3 regions of the Leucobacter allii genome follow, and region 1 is predicted to be linked to each of the others. Evidence: predicted binding sites of a transcription regulator. Region 1 holds the regulator's gene; each other region holds the start of a gene.
What was found. Region 1 encodes HrcA, which represses chaperone genes, less so after heat shock. Its sites were predicted from a motif close to TTNGCACTCGNNNNNNNCGAGTGCNAA; they were not measured.
Positions count from the first base shown of each region.

Region 2: a site for HrcA is predicted at 1,021-1,047, ahead of groL (chaperonin GroEL). Genes of this name have one in related genera too.
Region 3: a site for HrcA is predicted at 1,794-1,820, ahead of groES (co-chaperone GroES). Genes of this name have one in related genera too.

Region 1 is NZ_CP095045.1:1,648,023-1,651,338, reverse strand. Features, by position in the region: gene MUN78_RS07785 (S-layer homology domain-containing protein) at 1-802, shown strand, start outside; gene hrcA (heat-inducible transcriptional repressor HrcA) at 935-2,017, shown strand; gene dnaJ (molecular chaperone DnaJ) at 2,088-3,188, shown strand; gene MUN78_RS07770 (16S rRNA (uracil(1498)-N(3))-methyltransferase) at 3,194-3,316, shown strand, end outside.
Region 2 is NZ_CP095045.1:2,617,205-2,620,520, reverse strand. Features, by position in the region: gene MUN78_RS12155 (LytR C-terminal domain-containing protein) at 94-909, shown strand; gene groL (chaperonin GroEL) at 1,121-2,743, shown strand; gene MUN78_RS12145 (ABC transporter permease) at 2,838-3,316, opposite strand, start outside.
Region 3 is NZ_CP095045.1:855,379-858,694, reverse strand. Features, by position in the region: partial or broken gene guaB (IMP dehydrogenase) at 1-296, opposite strand, end outside; gene rarD (EamA family transporter RarD) at 370-1,293, opposite strand; gene groES (co-chaperone GroES) at 1,416-1,712, opposite strand; gene MUN78_RS03900 (DUF4190 domain-containing protein) at 1,950-2,432, shown strand; gene MUN78_RS03895 (DUF4190 domain-containing protein) at 2,482-2,892, shown strand; gene MUN78_RS03890 (THUMP-like domain-containing protein) at 2,889-3,316, shown strand, end outside.

The DNA.
Region 1 (3,316 bases):
CCTCGCGGAGGCCTCGAGCTGGATCACCTCGCGCGCACTCCCCGGCATCGCGGCGAACGCCGAGGCGAGCCTCGATGAGATCGTGGCGGCGCTCGGCGACCACGACGTCATCGGCTACGGGGTCTTCGTCGACGCCGAGCAGACCGCGACCGTCCGCACGATCGCCTTCGACGGGACGGCGACCGACCTCACCCGAGCCGGCATCCCGCCCTTCGAGAACCCGTTCGAGGACATCGCCGAGGACACCAAGTTCGGCACGGAGATCCTGTGGATGGCGGAGCAGGGCCTCACGACCGGCTTCCGTCAGGCGGACGGCACGACCCGCTTCGACGGCGCACGGAAGGTGACCCGCGAGGCGGTCGCGGCCTTCCTCTACCGGATCGCGGCGCCCGAGGGGTACACCGCCCCCGCGACGTCGCCGTTCGCGGATGTCGATCCGGGCGATCAGTTCTACACCGAGATCTCCTGGATGCACGAGGCGGGACTTTCCACCGGGACCAAGCAGGCCGACGGCACGCGCACGTTCGCGCCGAAGTCGACCATGTCGCGCGAGGCCTTCGCCGCGTTCATGTACCGGATGGAGGCGCCCACGGGGTACACGGCCCCGAAGGCATCGCCGTTCGCCGACGTGCGCACCTCGCACCGCTTCTACAAGCAGATCGCCTGGATGTACGAGTCCGGCCTCTCCACGGGGACCCGGCAGGGTGCGGGCAAGAAGCCGATCTACCAGCCGCTGAGCAAGCTCACCAGGCAGGCGACCGCGGCGTTCCTCTTCCGCTCGGATCAGCTCTTCTCCGACTGAGCCGCGCACGTCGTGCCACCGCGGCGGCCGTCGGGAGCGTTCGCTCCCGGCGGCCGCCGCGGTCGTGTCCGGCGCGCCGCGCTGCGCTAGACTTGGCACTTAGCCCCGTTGAGTGCCAGAGGGAGGTGGGCGATGGTCTCGGAGCGCAGCCTCGCGGTCCTGCACGCGATCGTCGGCGACTACGTCTCCTCGAACGAGCCCGTCGGCTCGAAGGCGATCGTCGACCGTCACAGCTTCGGCGTGTCCGCCGCGACCATCCGCAACGACATGGCGCTGCTCGAGGAGGACGAGCTCATCGCGCAGCCCCACACCTCCTCGGGGCGCGTGCCGACGGACAAGGGCTACCGCCTCTACGTCGACACGCTCGCGAGATCCCGCCCGCTCACCGGCGCGCAGCGCTCGGCCATCGAGCGATTCCTCGGCGAGTCGTCGGACCTCGACGACGTCATGGCGCGCACGGTCAGGCTGCTCGCGCAGCTCACCAATCAGGTCGCCGTGGCGCAGTACCCGTCGCTCCGGCGCACCGTCGTCCGGCACATCGACCTCGTCGCGATCGGCGAGGACCGCGTGCTGTGCGTCCTCATCCTCGGCAGCGGCGTGGTCGAGCAGCAGATCGCCCGGCTGCCGGCGTCCCTCGTGACGGAGGCGTGGGTGCACGGCCTGCGGCAGCGGATCGCCGGGGCCGCGGTCGGCGCCGACGTCGAGACGGCGGTCTCCGCGATCGAGGATCTCGATGATCGCCTCGGCGAATGGGCGCAGCCCGCGGAGACCGAGCTCGTGCGGCGGGTGCTCGGCGTCGTCCTCGACCAGTTGCGCGCCGGACGCAACGACCGCATCGCCGTCGCCGGCGCCGCGAACCTCTCCCGTACCGGGTCCTTCGAGGGAGCGCTCCCCGTCGTCCTCGAAGCGATCGAGGAGCAGGTGACCCTGCTGCGCCTCTTCGACGAGCTGGTGCAGGACAGCAGGGAGGTCGCCGCGTCGATCGGCCGGGAGAACGCGGCGTACGGACTCGCCTCGACCTCGATCATCGCCGCGAACTACGAGGAGGAGGGCGCGTCGGTGTCGAAGCTCGGCGTGCTCGGGCCCTTGCGCATGGACTACGCGGCCAACATCTCGGCCGTGCGCGCCGTCGCCCGCTACCTCAACCGGTTCCTCGGCGAGGAGAACGAGCAGGGACGCGGCGGCCAGGGGCGCCGACCCGACGCGCGCCGCTGAGGCGCGCGGCACCGAAGCCGGCGGCGTACCGCCGCATGACATCATCGAAGCATCTGAGGAGCGAAATACCGTGGCCGACCATTACGAGACTCTCGGCGTGTCCCGCGAGGCGACACCCGAAGAGATCAAGAAGGCCTATCGCAGGCTCGCGCGCGAGCTCCACCCCGACGTGAACCCCAGCGAGGACGCCGCCGAGCGATTCAAGGACGTGACGCACGCCTACGACGTGCTCAGCGACCCGGAGCAGCGGCAGCGCTACGACATGGGCGGCGGCCAGGGCGGCATGGGCGGCTTCGGGGATATCTTCGAGACGTTCTTCGGGGGATCCGGCTTCGGCGGCGGGGGCCGCGGCCCGCGCTCGCGCACCGAGCGCGGCGAGGACGCGATGATCCGCGTCGACGTGGCCCTCGAGGACGTGATCTTCGGGGTGCAGCGCGACGTCACGGTGAACACCGCGGTGCTCTGCGGCGTCTGCCAGGGGTCCTGCTGCCAGCCGGGCACCCACCCCGTGACCTGCGACGTCTGCGGCGGTCAGGGGCAGGTGCAGCGGCAGGTGCGCTCCCTCTTCGGCAACGTCGTGACGATGCACCCCTGCGGCAGCTGCCAGGGCTACGGCACCATCATCGAGCATCCGTGCGTCGAGTGCGGCGGCAAGGGCCGCGTGCGCGAGCGCCGCACGATCCCGATCGACATCCCGTCGGGCATCGACACCGGCACGCGGCTGCAGATGCGCGGCGGCGGGGAGGTCGGACCGGGCGGCGGCCCCAACGGCGACCTGTTCATCGAGTTCCGGGTGATGCACCACGACATCTTCAGCCGGGACGGCAACGACCTGCTGTGCACCATGCAGGTGTCCATGACGGATGCGATCCTCGGCGCCGAGGCGAAGCTCGCGGGACTCGACGGCGAGGTCGTCGTCGAGGTCGCGCCGGGCACCCAATCCGGCGATGTGCTGACCGTGCGCGGCCGCGGCATCCAGGGGCTGCGCAGCACCGCGCGCGGCGAGCTGAAGATCGCCGTGCAGGTGGGCATCCCGACGAAGCTCTCCTCCCGCGAGAAGGATCTCGTGCGGCAGCTCGCCGCGCTCCGCAAGGACGAGCCGCCGCATCTCGGGGAGTTCCAGCAGAGCTTCTTCGGCAAGCTGCGGGATCGCTTCTTCCGCCAGGGCTGATCCGGGTGGCGAATCTCTACTACCGCGAGGAGCTGGCCGACGCGGACTTCGCCGTCGGCGGTCTTGTCGAGATCGCCGGAGAAGAGGCGCGCCACGCGCTCCGGGTGAGCCGACTGCGCGCGGGCGAG
Region 2 (3,316 bases), 970 kb from region 1:
CCGCACACCGTCCTGGCAGCGAGCCCGATGTACGCTAGGGTCTGATCGTCGACCGGGCGGTCGCGCAAGCCAGCCGTGAACAGGGGGACCGACGTGCCGCAGACCATCGACCGCACGGACGGGAACCGCGCGATCCGGAGCGACTACCCCGAGGATCGCTTCGACCGCGTCGCGCGCAGCGGCCGGGTCGGCGCGCACCGGATCGCGGCACGGCCGCGTTACGTCTGGCAGTACCTCATCGCGGCCCTGCTCGGATTCGCGCTGCTCACGACGCTCGGGATCGTGGCCGTCCAGGCGATCGGCGATGCGGGCAAGCTGCCCAGCTCCATCTCGAACGGGCCGCAGGCCTCGGCCGCGCCGCAGGTGACCGCGGAGCTCGATCCCACGGCGACCGTGGCGGTGCTCAACGGCACGGGGACCGAGAATCTCGCCGCGGCCGTCGACCAGATCATCACGCAGGAGGGGTGGGGATCGATCCTCTTCTCCGGCGCCGCCGCCTCGGCCGACGTGCAGATCTCGGCCGTCTTCTACACGGATCCCGCCGACGCCCCGGCCGCGGAGGGCCTCGCGGCCCAGCTCGGCGGGCTCTCGACCTACACGACCTCCGACTACCAGGAGTACGGCGCGCGGCTCGTGGTGCTCCTCGGCAGCGACTACGCCGGGCCGGGCATCGACGAGGCGCGGGCGATGACGGAGGAGGAGGCGGCGAACTCCGGCGCCGATGCGAGCTCCGCGGGCGGCGCCGGGTCCGGCAACGAGATCAATCCCGACACGGGCAACGAGGTCAACCCCGAGACGGGCAACGACATCGACGAGGCGACCGGCTGGGACATCGACCCCGCCACGGGCTGGCCGATCGACCCGACGACGGGCCTCCCCACCGATCCGACGACGATCCCCGTCCCGTAGTCCTCCGAGCGCCCTCGGTCTCCGCCCCCGGCGTTCACCGGCGTCCCCGAGTGTTCGCTTTGCGCGAGCGCCGCCGCTTGCACTCGCCGTGCGTGAGTGCCAAGATTGGTCTTAGCAGTCGGATCGACTGAGTGCTAACCATCCGCGCGACGACGCCCCGTGCGTCGGTGCGGTGCTCACCACAACGAAACGTCCGGGAGGGGCGAAATACATGGCAAAGATCATTGCGTTTGATGAGGAAGCGCGTCGTGGACTCGAGCGGGGTCTGAACACCCTCGCCGATGCCGTGAAGGTGACGCTCGGGCCGCGCGGCCGCAACGTCGTGCTGGAGAAGAAGTGGGGCGCCCCCACGATCACCAACGACGGCGTGTCCATCGCCAAGGAGATCGAGCTCGACGACCCCTACGAGAAGATCGGCGCCGAGCTCGTCAAGGAGGTCGCGAAGAAGACCGACGACGTCGCGGGCGACGGCACCACCACCGCGACCGTGCTCGCCCAGGCGCTCGTGCGCGAGGGCCTGCGCAACGTCGCCGCGGGCAGCGATCCCATCGCGATCAAGAAGGGCATCGAGAAGGCGGTCTCCGCCGTCTCGGCGAAGCTCCTCGAGAACGCGAAGGAGATCGAGACCACCGACGAGATCGCCGCGACCGCGTCCATCTCGGCGGCCGACGAGCAGATCGGCAAGCTCATCGCCGAGGCGATCGACAAGGTCGGCAAGGAGGGCGTCGTCACCGTCGAGGAGTCGAACACCTTCGGCACCGAGCTCGAGCTGACCGAGGGCATGCGCTTCGACAAGGGCTACCTCTCGGCCTACTTCGTCACCGACGCCGATCGCCAGGAGGCGGTCTTCGAGGATCCCTACATCCTCATCGTCAACAGCAAGGTCTCGAACATCAAGGACCTGCTCCCCGTCGTCGATCCGGTGATCCAGTCGGGCAAGCAGCTCCTCATCATCGCCGAGGACGTCGAGGGCGAGGCGCTCGCGACGCTCGTGCTCAACAAGATCCGCGGCATCTTCAAGTCGGCCGCCGTCAAGGCCCCCGGCTTCGGCGATCGCCGCAAGGCCATGCTGCAGGACATCGCGATCCTCACCGGCGGCCAGGTCATCTCCGAGGAGGTCGGCCTCAAGCTCGAGAACGCGACGCTCGACATGCTCGGCACCGCGCGCAAGGTCATCATCACCAAGGACGAGACCACCATCGTCCAGGGCGGTGGCGAGGAGGAGGCGATCGCGGGCCGCGTGACCCAGATCCGCCGCGAGATCGAGAACACCGACTCGGACTACGACCGCGAGAAGCTCCAGGAGCGCCTCGCGAAGCTCGCCGGCGGCGTGGCCGTCATCAAGGCGGGCGCGGCCACCGAGGTCGAGCTCAAGGAGCGCAAGCACCGCATCGAGGACGCCGTCCGCAACGCGAAGGCCGCGGTCGACGAGGGCGTGCTCCCCGGCGGCGGCGTCGCGCTCATCCAGGCGGGCAAGGACGTCTTCGACGGCCTGAACCTCGCCGGTGACGAGGCCGTCGGCGCGAAGATCGTGCAGACCGCCATCGAGGCGCCGCTGCGCCAGATCGCGCTCAACGCCGGCCTCGAGCCGGGCGTCGTCGCGAACAACGTCGCGAACCTGCCCACCGGCCACGGCCTGAACGCCGCGACCGGCGAGTACGGCGATCTCGTCGCGCAGGGCATCCTCGACCCGGCCAAGGTCACCCGCTCGGCGCTGCAGAACGCCGCGTCGATCGCCGGGCTGTTCCTCACCACCGAGGCCGTCGTCGCCGACAAGCCGGAGCCGGCTGCCGCCGCTCCCGCGGGCGATCCGACGGGCGGCATGGACTTCTAAGTCCGAGCCTCCCGGGCGCCCGCGCCCGACGGAACGACGAACAGGGGCCGCACCCGGAAGGGTGCGGCCCCTGTTCGCGTCCGCGGGACGGGACTCAGCGGGTCCTGCGGCGGTAGGCCAGCCGGGCGCCGAGGTAGGCGAGCGCGAGGATCCCGAGGAGCCACGCGAGCGCGATCCAGCCCGTGGCGCCCTGAGGCGCGTCGCCGTCGAGGAGCGCGCGGAGCGTGTCGACGATGGCGGTGACGGGCTGGTGCTCGGCGAACCAGGCGACGGGCGCCGGCATCGAATCCGTCGGCACGAAGGCCGAGCTGATGAAGGGCAGGAAGATCAGCGGGTAGCTGAACGCGCTCGCGCCGTCCACGGACTGCGCGGAGAGCCCCGCGATCACGGCGAGCCAGGTCAGCGCGAGCGTGAAGAGCGCCAGGATCCCGGCGACCGCGACCCAGGTGGCGGGCGAGGCGCTCGAGCGGAAGCCGAGCAGCAGCGCGACGCCGATGACGAGCGCGACGGAGACGAGGTTCGCGCACACCGAGGTGAGCACGTGCGCCCACAGCACACCGGATCGGGTGATCG
Region 3 (3,316 bases), 790 kb from region 1:
TTCGTGATCATCCCGGCTTCGCTCCGCTTGACGCGGTCGACCATCTCGGCCTGATCCTGGATGGAGAGATTGCGGTGCAGGATCCCGAGACCGCCGTTGCGCGCCATGGAGACCGCCATGCGCGTCTCGGTCACCGTGTCCATCGCCGCCGAGATCAGCGGGATGTTCAGCCGGATGCGCCGCGTCAGCTGGGTCGAGGTGTCGGCATCGCTGGGGATGACGTCGGTGTGCGCGGGCAAGAGCAGCACGTCGTCGTAGGTGAGACCGGTGAACGCGAAGGGGTCACGCTGTTCCATGGAACCTCTATCTGTGTTGGGGATGGGACTGCCAGAGATTCGCGGGTGCACGGATGCGGCGCCCGCACCGCTTTCAGTCTAAGGGCACGGGGGCGGTGTTCGGCTGCGCTTCCGGCGAACGTCGGAGCTGCCGCACCATGTCGGCGACGAGGATCACGAGGGCGATCCACACGGCCACGAAACCGATCCACCGCGCCGCCGGCATCTCCTCGCGCGTCACGAACGCGCCGTAGAGGAAGCCGAGGACGGGCGTCAGGAACTGGAGGAACCCGAGGTAGGCGAGCGGGAGCCGGCGGGCCGCCTCGCCGAAGAGGATGAGCGGGATCGCCGTCATGACGCCGCTGACGAGCACGAGCGCCGCGACGCCCGGACCGAAGGAGAAGGCGGTGACGCCCGCGAGCTGGGCCACGACGACGAGCTGCACGACGGCGACGGGCAGGGACACGACCGTCTCGGCGGCGAGTCCGCTGACGCCGTCGATCGTTTCGCCCGCGTGCTTGTGCACGGCGCCGTAGAGCCCGAAGGAGAGCGCGAGGCCGAGCGCGATCCAGGGGAAGGACCCGTAGGCGACCGCCGCGACGACGACGCCGACCGCTGCGATGCCGACCGCAACCCATTGCGGGCGGGACAGCGGCTCCTTGCGGAAGATCACGCCGATGAGGATCGTGAAGAGCGGGTTGATGAAGTAGCCGAGGGCGGTCTCGATGACGTGCCCCGTCATGACGCCGATCACGAAGATCTGCCAGTTGGCGTAGAGCAGCAGCGAGGACAGCGCGAACCAGCCGAGCAGTCGCGGGGTGCGCAGCAGCGCCAGGAACGGCCCCCAGCGCCGCATCGCGGTGAGGAGCACCGCGCAGAAGACGAGCGTCATGGCGACGCGCCAGGGCACCACCTCGAAGGGGCCGACCATGGCGATGAGGCCGAAGTAGAAGGGGAAGACGCCCCAGAGCAGGTAGGCGCCGAGCCCGTATCCGAGGCCCGCACGTGTCCGCTGCATCGGATCAGTCTACGCCCGAGCGGAGCACGGTCGCGCCGCCGGGACGGCGCGACGGGCCGCGGAAACGGCGGCGGGCCCGCCGATCCGTCGTGGATCGGCGGGCCCGCCCGCTGGAACGCCTCTCAGCGCGTGACGACCGCGAGGATGTCGCGGGCCGAGAGCACGAGGTAGTCGTCTCCGCCGACCTTGACCTCGGTGCCGCCGAACTTGGAGTAGATCACCACGTCGCCGACGGCGACGTCGAGGGGGATGCGGGTGCCGCTGTCCGAGACGCGACCGGGGCCGACCGCGACGACCTCGCCCTCCTGCGGCTTCTCCTTCGCGCTGTCGGGAATCACGAGACCCGAAGCGGTGGTCTGCTCCGCCTCGACCTGCTTGATAACGATACGATCCTCGAGCGGCTTGATGGCGACCGACACAGTTGACCTCTTTCCGAATGGTGAAGTGTGGTTACGCGCCGCACATCGCGAGCGCGTCTACCGTGCAGTCTATGGCCCGCGTTGGCACTCTCGCAAGGGGAGTGCCAACGCGTCGGGTGAGGATCGCGGACAGCGAACGCCCGTCGCCCCCGCCCGCGCCCTGGACTCGCGGACGCGCATCAGTAGACTGAGGGCACGCAGACCCGAGGAGCATCGGCGAGACTGAAGGAGCGCGACATGTCCACCCCCACTTTCCCGCAGCAGCCGGAGGACCAGGCGAACACCCAGGCCCAGCCCACGACGCCCTACCCCGCAACGCAGCTCCCCGGCGGCGCGCCCTACGGCGCCCCCGCCGCACCGTCCCAGCCCGCCCCCGCCTACGTCGCGCAGCCGCAGCCCCGGCCCGCCGTGCCCGCGAGCACCGACACGACGCTGGCGGGCACGAACACCTTCGCCCTCCTCGCCATCATCCTGGCCTTCCTCGCGCCGCTCGCCGGCATCATCTTCGGCCATCTCGGCCTCAGCCAGATCAAGCGCAACGGCGACGCGGGGCGCGGCATCGCCCTCACCGGCCTCATCATCAGCTACGCCTACTTCGTCCTGGTCGCGCTGCTGGTCATCGCCTACATCGGCCTCATCTTCGCGATGTTCGCGGGCATCGGCGCCCTGGCCGAGGGCTTCGGCAGCTACGACTACAGCGACGACTACGGCAGCTACTGAGCCGCATGACCGGACGCGTCCATCGCGACCACCGCAGGAAGAGAGCAACGTGACCCAGCAGGATCCCCGCACGGGCCAGCAGCAGCCCTACGCCCAGCCGGGCCAGTACCCGCAGCCGCAGTACCAGGCCCAGCCGCCCGTCGCGCCGCAGCCGCAGTACCTGCAGCAGCCCGCGTACTACGCCGTCGCGGCGCCGACGAACGTCCTCGCGACCCTCTCGCTGATCGCCTCGATCGTCGGCTTCTTCAGCTTCGCGATCCTCTCCATCGCGGGCATCGTCATGGGGCACATCTCCCTCTCGCAGATCAAGCGGCGCGGCGAGAACGGCCGCGGCATGGCGATCGCCGGTCTCATCATCGGCTACATCGGGGTCGCCTTCTGGATCGTCCTCATCGCGTTCTGGCTGTTCATCCTCGGCGCGGTCGTCACGGCCGGCGCCGCCACCTCCAGCTACGCGTGACCCCGGGCTGGGAGGAGCTCGCGACCCCCGCGGGTCTCGGGCTCCTCGACCGGATCGCCGCCGAACGCGACGCCGGCCGCTCCCTCGACGCCGTCTCCCGCGCGCTGCGCGCTGCGGGCGTCGAACCCGCGCTCCTCGCGGCGGCGCTCACCCAGGAGGAGCTGCGCGCGCGGGCCGTCGCGAAGTTCGGCGAGCGGGCGCGCGGCATGCTCTTCACGCGCGCCGCCCTGGAACAGGCCACGCGGGCCGAGGCCGCCGCGCTGCACGCCGAACGCTTCCGGGCCGCCGGCTGCGCTCGGGTCGCCGACCTCGGCTGCGGCATCGGCGCCGAGTCGCTCGCGCTGATCGCCGCGGGCGTCGCGCCGCTCCCCGTCGAGCTCGACCCCCTGACCGCTGCGTTCGCCGCGCACAACCTCCGCGCGGC